2 linked regions of the Alkalinema sp. FACHB-956 genome follow. The protein of the gene in region 2 interacts with the protein of the main gene of each other region in a pairwise test. Links are inferred from orthologs where the notes say so. Each region holds a gene or a part of one and is shown on either strand. Other genes may lie near its edges.

What was found. The genes of interacting proteins can lie anywhere in the genome.
Region 1: the proteins of crtE (region 2) and purT interact in binary tests that used the Escherichia coli proteins (3 or more experiments, as listed by UniProt). The link is inferred for Alkalinema sp. FACHB-956 from one-to-one orthologs.

The regions. Positions count from the first base shown.
Region 1 is NZ_JACJRC010000014.1:93,346-97,842, forward strand. The notes cover bases 746-3,666. They hold purT (formate-dependent phosphoribosylglycinamide formyltransferase), read left to right. Parts: upstream 746-1,550; coding sequence 1,551-2,783; downstream 2,784-3,666. Other genes in these bases: petJ (cytochrome c6 PetJ), read right to left, coding at 998-1,333; H6G21_RS15580 (DUF2232 domain-containing protein), read left to right, coding at 2,898-3,632. Also shown: H6G21_RS15565 (hypothetical protein), read right to left, coding at 1-454; nicotinate mononucleotide-dependent phosphoribosyltransferase CobT, read left to right, coding at 3,714-4,497. UniProt on the Escherichia coli protein: Involved in the de novo purine biosynthesis. Catalyzes the transfer of formate to 5-phospho-ribosyl-glycinamide (GAR), producing 5-phospho-ribosyl-N-formylglycinamide (FGAR). Formate is provided by PurU via hydrolysis of 10-formyl-tetrahydrofolate.
Region 2 is NZ_JACJRC010000031.1:36,516-41,080, reverse strand. The notes cover bases 701-3,689. They hold crtE (geranylgeranyl diphosphate synthase CrtE), read right to left. Parts: upstream 2,652-3,689; coding sequence 1,749-2,651; downstream 701-1,748. Other genes in these bases: folD (bifunctional methylenetetrahydrofolate dehydrogenase/methenyltetrahydrofolate cyclohydrolase FolD), read right to left, coding at 2,709-3,584; H6G21_RS21900 (divergent PAP2 family protein), read right to left, coding at 1,132-1,629; H6G21_RS21905 (hypothetical protein), read left to right, coding at 701-977. In the rest of the region: H6G21_RS21910 (MgPME-cyclase complex family protein), read left to right, coding at 1-73; more of H6G21_RS21905, read left to right, coding at 225-700; H6G21_RS21885 (hypothetical protein), read left to right, coding at 3,781-4,140; H6G21_RS21880 (NUDIX hydrolase), read left to right, coding at 4,267-4,565.

The DNA of each region.
Region 1 (4,497 bases), on a different replicon or contig from region 2:
GTTTGCCAGTTGCCTGTTGCTGATACAGACTCAGAACTTGATTGGTATAGGCGGCGGTTCCCGCACTGTTATACAGGTTGCTATCTCCTGTCATCCACCAAGCGGCAATCCGCCGTACGGTCAGTGCTTCATCCCCGTTGGCCTGCTGGTCTTCCGTGGCTGCCACGTCCTTAATCACACAGTTGATAATGTTGCGGGCTGTGGCGGGACTATCGTTGAACTGCTGCGGAGTTAGGGGTTTGCCCAAACAGGACTTGGCCCAGATGGGAATATTGGTGGCCTTAACGCGCCAGTCGCTGTGCAAACCCTCACTCTTTGGACTTTGCACGCCCACCTGTCGAAGAGATTCTACAACCCGCGCAACTTGACTATCTGTCATGGCCGCCGTAGCCACTCCACTGAAGCTGAGGCTGAGTGCGACCCCGCCCACAATACCCAGAAACTGCGATCGCATATCCTATAAAGTCCAAATCAACTTAAGTTCTTACTAATCTAGACCGATCCTGGTCAGAATGATCGTCTTTACCGAAAACCTATATTTCGGCATCAATCTCAGGATGGATTTCAAAAGGATGCCATCCTAGGATACGCCGTGCCAAGGCAAGAAAATAGACCGATGTGCAACTCGAAAAGTTGCCGACCTGCCAAACTGACTTGCAAACCTGACTTGCAAAACTGACCTGGAAAAGCGGCCGATCGGGGAAATTCCGTGCCGACTGCTTCCATTGTCTGACTGCCCAGGCTGGGAGCGTTGTGATGTTGTGATCAAGCGTTGTGGCAGAGACTTGCGATAGAGAAAAGAGGCTTAAGAATTTAAGCCTCTCCCTAGGGTCAGTATTGAAAAATCAGTCAGGACTCTCACCCATAATCTGCTGCTCACAACCTGCTGCTCACAACCTGCTGCTTACAGCCTATTGCCTACAACCTGCTGCTCACAACAGGGTTAGTTACAACAGGGTTATTTACAACAGGATTATTTACAGGGGTAATGCGAGGATTACTTCGCCCAACCATTTCCAGCCTGGGCCAAGACATAAGCAGCCACGTTTTCAATTTGTTCGGGTTGAAGCTTACCGCCAAAAGCAGGCATTGCGTTCTTGCCGTTCGTCACTTGTTTGATGATTGCTTCTGCGGAGGCCATCCCGTATTGGTCGAGGTCAGCCTGTTGCAGCGTTTTGGTGGGGTTGACGGCGTTGCGTCCACCCGCATGGCAAGCAGCACAGTTGGCTGCAAACACCTTAGCACCTGCCGCAGTATCAGCAGCATAGGCGGGCAGGGCAAAGGAAATGGTGGCAACGATCGCGATCAAGCCCAGAAAAAGCTTTCTTAACATTTTGATACCAGTGTTCTACGCTCAAGGATTACCGTCCCCCATTCTGTTGAGAAGGGATTTCCTGGGTCAAAAGACATATTGTCAAAGATTGCAAGCTTGCAATAAGACATATTGTCAAAGATTGCGCTACGTAAAGCCAGTTGCGATCGGTGGAGTGCCCAGGGAGTGAGATAATCCAGCGTGCACCTGCTTAGGAGAATGCTGAGGAGAATACGCTATGAATCAACCTGCTGCCCCCGCTACGGCAACCCTCGCCCCCTGGGGCACCCCGTTACAACCAGGGGCACAACGCCTATTGCTGCTCGGCTCAGGGGAATTGGGGCGGGAAGTGGCGATCGAAGCCATGCGCCTGGGCCTAGAAGTGATTGCAGTCGATTCCTATGCCAATGCCCCGGCCATGCAGTTTGCCCACCGTTCCCATGTGATCAGTATGTTGGATGGGGAAGCCCTGCGATCGGTGATTGAAGCGGAGCAACCCAGCTTCATCGTGCCGGAAGTGGAAGCGATCGCCACGCCGACGTTGATTGAATTGGAAAAGCAGGGCTGGCGAGTCATTCCGACGGCCAATGCGACCTTTCTCACGATGAACCGGGAAGGGATCCGGCGGTTGGCGGCGGAAACCTTAGGGTTGAAAACCTCGCCCTATCGCTTTGCTGATACGGAAGCGGAATACCAAGCGGCGATCGCGGAGATTGGCTTGCCCTGCGTGGTAAAGCCGGTGATGAGTTCCTCCGGCAAAGGCCAAAGTACCGTGAAAACAGAGGCGGATATTTTGCCTGCTTGGGACTATGCCCACGCTAAGGGCCGGACGCAGAACGATCGGGTGATTATCGAAGGCTTCGTCAATTTCCACACTGAGATTACATTGCTGACCGTGCGGGCGATCGATGGCACCCATTTCTGTCCGCCGATCGGCCATGTCCAGATCAGCGGCGATTATCGCGAATCTTGGCAACCTTGCCCGCTGTCAGAAGCTACCCTCGCCAAATGTCAGGCGATCGCGGCCACAATCACGGAAGCCTTGGGCGGATGGGGCCTCTTTGGGGTGGAATTGTTCATCGAAGGGGATCCCGCTGGGGAACAAACGGTTTACTTCAGCGAGGTCAGCCCCCGCCCCCACGATACGGGCATGGTGACGATGATTAGCCAAAACATGTCCGAGTTTGAGTTACATGTGCGGGCGATCGCGGGTTTGCCGATCGGCGAGATTGACCTGATTAAACCCGGTGCCTCGGCGGTGATTCTGGGCACGGAACCGACGGAGAATCCGCAATTTACGGGCGTAGCAGACGCTTTACAGGTTCCCACGAGTAAGTTACGGCTCTTTGGTAAACCCAAAAGCTATGCCAACCGTCGTATGGGGGTAGCACTGGCCCTAGGATCCACGATCGAAGAAGCCCGCGATCGGGCTAAGGCTTGTGCGGCACAGGTGCAGGTGGTCAAGGGGTAGGAGGGTAGAACGGGTAGGAGGGTAGAACGGGTAGGAGGGGACGTTATTTTTTTTACGAATGTGACAATTTCGAACTAACGTTACAGTAGATCTGTTGAATCTCAAGCCGCTGGCATGACTGCTCCTATCCCCAACAACTCTCAAGGTTCTCCTGACGCTGACGACGATCGTGGCTGGCTGGACGATATTGTCCCTAATTTGGAAAAATCCCCCGAAACTAAACGGCAGGGGGTTGATCCTCACAGCCCGATCGTCATGGTGGAAACGGCATTCCTTGCCAGTGCGGCTGGGTTGCTGTGGTTGGTGAATTTTTACTTTCCCCTCGGCCCCATGCTGATCTTTTTCCCGTTACCCATTGCGATCGTCTATCTGCGCTGGGGCAATCGGGCGGCAGGCATGGGCGTGCTTGTCGCATCGTTGCTGTTGAGTGTATTGATGGGACCGGTGCGGGCGATTCAGTTTTTGGTGCCCTATGGCGTCTTGGGCTGGACGTTGGGGAGTTTGTGGTCGCGGCGCAGTGGATGGAGCGGAGCCATTTTCATTGGAACTGTACTGATGACCTTTGGTACGTTTTTCCGGATTTGGCTGGTCTCAATCTTGCTAGGGGATGACCTCTGGCTCTATGCCACGATTCAGGTGACGGGTTTCGTGGAATGGATTTTCAACTTCCTCGGAATTCTGCAACAGCCTAGTCTGAGCTTAGTGCAGGGGATTACGGTGGCCGCGATCGTGGTCAAGAATATTGTCTACGTTGGTTTAGTGCACGTGGTTGCTTACATTCTATGCAATCGCCTAGGGAATCCCATTCCCGATCCGCCTAAGTGGATACAAGTGTTAATGGATGAGTAGTTGTCTATCCAGCTGGTTTCAGCCGTTGATGAATGCATGGATGATCAGGACTGGATGATGAGATTAGATGATGAGTACTAGATGATTAACATCTACACCCAACGATCGCAGGCAGAACGTTGGCTGCAACGCTATCGAGGGCAATCACCAGAATTTGTCTGTGTGCTAGGTTTTACGGAAACGGGACTGATTCCAGGCATTTCTGCCGCCGGAGCCACTCCCGACGATCGCCGTCAAACGGCGCTTGCGGATGCTGAATTTCTGTACTACGGTGTGCAAGCCCAACCCCGCTATCCGCTGCCACCGCTCGTGGCTGGGGCTTCACCAGCCTTGATTTCCCGCGCGATCGTTGAACAGCTCTCCATTCCGACCCATTTAGTGAATGCAGGACTGCTAGAAACTCCCCCCGTTCCCTGTATTGACTGTGGGGGCCAAGCAGCTCGCTGCCTCAGTACGGGCCAAGCCATGGATCTCGCGACCGTGCAGCAATTATTTCAGGCGGGTCTTCAGTTAGGGCAGCAATTCGGCCAAAAACTTAAAAACCGTTACTTGATTATTGGAGAATGCGTTGTCGGTGGAACGACGACTGCATTGGCATTACTGTTGGGCTTAGGGATTCCAGCCCTAGGCAAGGTCAATAGTAGCCACCCCACCTGTAACCATGATCAAAAGCAACAACTGGTGCTATCTGCGCTGCAATCTCTTCCATTATCGACTAGCGATGCTCCAGATCCCCTACAACTGTTGGCGGCGATCGGCGATCCTATGCAACCGGTGGTGGCGGGAATGATGATTGCTGCCAGTCAGTACTGTGGTGTCTTGTTGGCGGGAGGCACACAAATGCTGGCCGTCTACGTCCTCGCTC
Region 2 (4,565 bases):
ATATGTCATCACAGGCGAGTTTCAGCAGTCTGAGACGATTCCCAATCCGCTCGCTTCCCTGGCATCGGTCTAGATTGGCATCGGTTGAGACGGGTACTGGTTCAAACCAGCGATTGGCCCCGAGCGACTGGCCTAGAGTGGCTAGCCTAGGGCTAAGGGAAGCGTTGGATGCCGTCAGATCTGAATGCAACTAAGCTCTGAATGCAACATTGGATGAAAACAGCATGAATGCGTGGCGCTGGCAAACCGGATTTTGGACGATAGTGACCGCGATCGCGCCCTTAGCGATCGTTCCCCCAGGCAAGACCCAAATCCCTGTCTGCGCCCCGCCCAATGCTGGGGAATATCTGCTGTTTGTGCTCAGTCAAACCCCAGACAGTCAAGCCACCGTCCGCAGCAAATTACCTACGGATGTTCCCGTGAGCCTGTGCAATTACCAAGGGGCCCCAGTGACTCGTTTGGGAGGGTACCAAACCGAAACCGCCGCCAACGCCTGGGCTCAGTACCTAGGGCAAAGCACCGGGTTACAGACGGTTGTGGTGAAACCCAGTCGCGTGCCCCCGCCCAATACCATTCCGCCCGCGACGACGGCTCCAGCAGCCAATCCAACCGTCCCACAAGCGACCCCGGCTAGCCCACAGACGCTTAGCCCACCGATATCTAACCCACAAATCCCCAACCCACAGACACCTAACCCGCAAACCCCGATCGCCTATAATCCTCAGGTTTTAGAGAGTGGTTATGCAGTGTTGGTGAACTATCAAAATCAGCCCGAGGTGGCCAGTCAGCTTTCCCAGGGCTTAAATAAAAATATTGGTCTGGTGGCCTATGGGCAAAAGCCTTATTTGCTCGCGCTCCACACGACGGATGCTGTAGCTGCAAACTCAGTCATGCAATTACTCAGCGATCGGGGCTATTTAACCATGGTGGTGGATGCCCGCCGAGTGGTTTTATTGAAGTCTGCCGTTCAACTCTAGCGCCATCCTGGGGAACACCCCTGGGAGAAGTGCGCTTGAGTAGGCTCACAGGGGAGAAGGCTGATCATTAAACTGATCATTAAGAAGACTGACTAGTGAAACCGTTAGCATTCACTGCTGACATCCGTTCCGTCTTAGCTATCTACCTACATCCTTAGCCCCCTACCCACATCTGACGCACCCAAGCCAACTGCCCCGTGCTGCCCATTTCCGAGAGGAAGGAAATGGCAATGCCCATGATCGAGCCAACAATGACCTGAACCGGGGTATGACCTAACAGTTCTTTCAGGCGAGTTTCGGTTAACTGGTGGTCACCTTGAAAGAGCTCATCAATCAGTTGGTTGAGGATTTTCGCTTGCTTGCCTGCTGCTTGACGGACACCTGCTGCATCGTACATGACGATAAAGGCAAATACCGTCGCGATCGCAAATTCTGCACTGTCCCAGCCCTGGGTTAAACCAATTCCCGTTGCTAGGGAGGTAACTAGGGCAGAGTGGGAACTGGGCATACCACCCGTTTCCACCAAGACACGCACATTCAACTTGCCATGCATCGCAAACTCGATGATCAACTTGGTTGCTTGAGCAAGCAAGCAAGACGCGATCGCAATAACTAAAACGTGGTTGTCAAAGATAGCACTCAGGGACTGCATAAAAATCGGGTTGGGAAATCGGGATCACAGAATTGAGAACACCTTACCGCAATTACGGCAGAGTCTCAATTTTTATCACCCTGAAAATCAGATCCACCTGAATTCTCGGGACAGTCATTTTAATTTTTGCGCGCAGTAATATAGTCCGCGATCGCAATCAGCGGGTCTGCTGCTGACCCAAAACCGCTCAGTTCTGCCTTGGCCTTCGCTACGAGGTCTTCCGCTTGGCGGCGCGATTCTTCGATACCCCACAGCTTGGGATAGGTGGTCTTGTCCGCTTGTAGATCTTTCCCGGCGGATTTACCCAGTTCTTCGGTGGTGGCAGTAATGTCGAGAATGTCATCCACAATTTGGAAGGCTAAACCGATGTTTTTAGCGTAGCGCAACAGTTTTTCCTGATCCGCGTCGGAGGCTCCCGCCAGGATGGCCCCACTCAGGACGGAGGCTTCCAAGAGCGCTGATGTTTTGTTGTTGTGGATAAACGTCAGAGTTTCCAGACCGATCGCTGCATTACCCTCCGATTGCAGATCGACCACTTGGCCATCGACTAAGCGGGCAAAGGCCCGTCCCAGGAGCATCACCACATCCAAAATCCGATCGGCAGGGACGCCTTGGGTTTCCTTCGCCACGTACTCAAAGGCATAGGACAGCAGCGCATCCCCCGCCAAAATCGCGATCGCCTCACCGTAAACCTTATGATTGGTTGGTTTGCCCCGGCGGAAGTCATCGTTATCCATGGAGGGCAAATCATCATGGATCAGGGACATGGTATGCACCATTTCCAACGCACAGGCCGTGGCCATCGCCATTTCGGTATTGCCGCCCATTAATTCACAGGTTGCAAGGCAGAGAATGGGTCGCAGGCGCTTGCCCCCCGCCATCAGGGAGTAGCGCATGGATTCATAGATCGTTTCAGGGTAGGCGAGGGCGATCGATTGGTCGAGAGCAGCTTCTACCAGCGCTTGTTTCTCAGCGAGATAGGTCTTGAGATTAAAACTTGACTTTTCACCAGCAACAACCATCGAACAGCCTCCATGAAACATTCCTAAACGCAAGATGAGAACCGAGGTCTAGCGGCCTCAGGCCTCAAACTTTTTGCGGTAACTCAAAATTGTATTGTGTAACAGCATCGCCACGGTCATTTGTCCCACACCCCCCGGAACCGGGGTAATGTAGCTCGACACCTCTTTGACGGACTCAAAGTCCACATCGCCCACCAACCGACCTTTGCCATCGGGGGTCGCAATGCGATTGATCCCCACGTCAACTACCACTGCTCCTGGCTTCACCATATCGGCGGTCACCAGATTGGGCCGCCCCACCGCTGCCACCAGAATATCCGCCGATCGTGCCACCGCCGCCAAGTCATCGGTGCGCGAATGGGCGATCGTGACGGTTGCATCGGCTTCCAACAGCATGAGTGCTAGGGGTTTCCCCACTAGAATACTGCGGCCAATGACTACCGCTTTTTTGCCTTTAAGAGGAATATTATATTCCTTCAGCAACTCCATCACACCCGCCGGGGTACAACTGCGCAATCCGGGCTCTCCCCGCACCAAGCGCCCCAGGTTATCGGGGTGGAGTCCATCGGCGTCTTTATCGGGGTCGATCGTCAGCAGAAGCTGCACATCATCTAAATGATCTCCCGGCAAAGGCAACTGCACCAAAATCCCATCGACTCGATCGTCTTGGTTCAGCTCCCGGATGGCCTGTTCCAGTTCCGCTTGGGTCGTATCGGCGGGGAAATGGCGACCAAAGGAAGTAATTCCCACTCGGGCACAAGCTCTCTCTTTGTTACCGACATAGGCGGCACTGGCAGGATTGTCTCCCACCATCAGAACGGCTAATCCGGGGGGGCGTCCGTACTGGGCTTGCAAATCCTGAACCTGGGCGGTCATCTCAGCATACATTTTGGCTGAGAGGGCTTTTCCATCGAGTAGTTGACCAGTTGTCATGAAGATGTATGAAGTAGTGCTGGCTGCCAAGAGCCACGAAAGGATGAGATAGACTTTTCCTAGTTTCTCAGATTCAGTCTCCTAGATTTGCTGCATCTGCATGAAAATTTAGTCTTTTGTTGCAAAGGGTTCTTGCCAACCTTTTCTATATATCCTGTGATCTCTATTCTTGTGGTCTTTATATTGTGTGATTTCTATGGTGCTGCGATCGTTCCATTGGGGGCTGGTGGGGAGTCTACCTATGATTCTGATGGGCTGTCAGTCCTTGCCCACAACGCCGATCAACCAAATCTCCCATGCCCGTAGCACGTCCCAATCCCCTGCTTCGGGTGCCGTTAAGATTTCTGGGCAGGTCATTTCGATCGCTCCTATGGTGGGGCAGGTGGCCTATGAAGTGCAGGATGCCACCGGTCGCATTTGGGTCTTGAGTCGGCAACTCCCGCCGCCGCAACCCAATTCAATGGTGACGGTAACGGGGACCGTTCAAGCGACTTCGATCGTGATTAATGGGGAGGATCTCGGAGAAGTTTATCTAGAAGCTGTCGGTCAACAATAGGCAGCCCACAAGCACTAGGCAGCCCACAAGCACTAGGCAGCCCACAAGCACTAGGCAGCCCACAAGCACTCTCCCAGGATCTTACTCACCCTGTCTACAATCCTCTACGGTACTAGGTCAACCAAGATGCAAGATTCCAGGATTCAAGTTGCGATCGCGATTCTGCACCAAGACGATCGTTACTTACTGCAACTGCGCGATAACAAGCCGGAAATTGTCTATCCAGCCTATTGGGGCTTATTTGGAGGCCATGTGGAACCGGGGGAACATCCCGATGATGCCGTGGGTCGGGAATTGCTGGAGGAAATTGGCTACCGCGCGATCGACCTGCAAAAATTTGGTTGCTACGCCGATGACAAGGTGATTCGTCATGTCTACCAAGCCTCGCTCACGGTAGGGCTGGATCAGTTGCAACTCAATGAAGG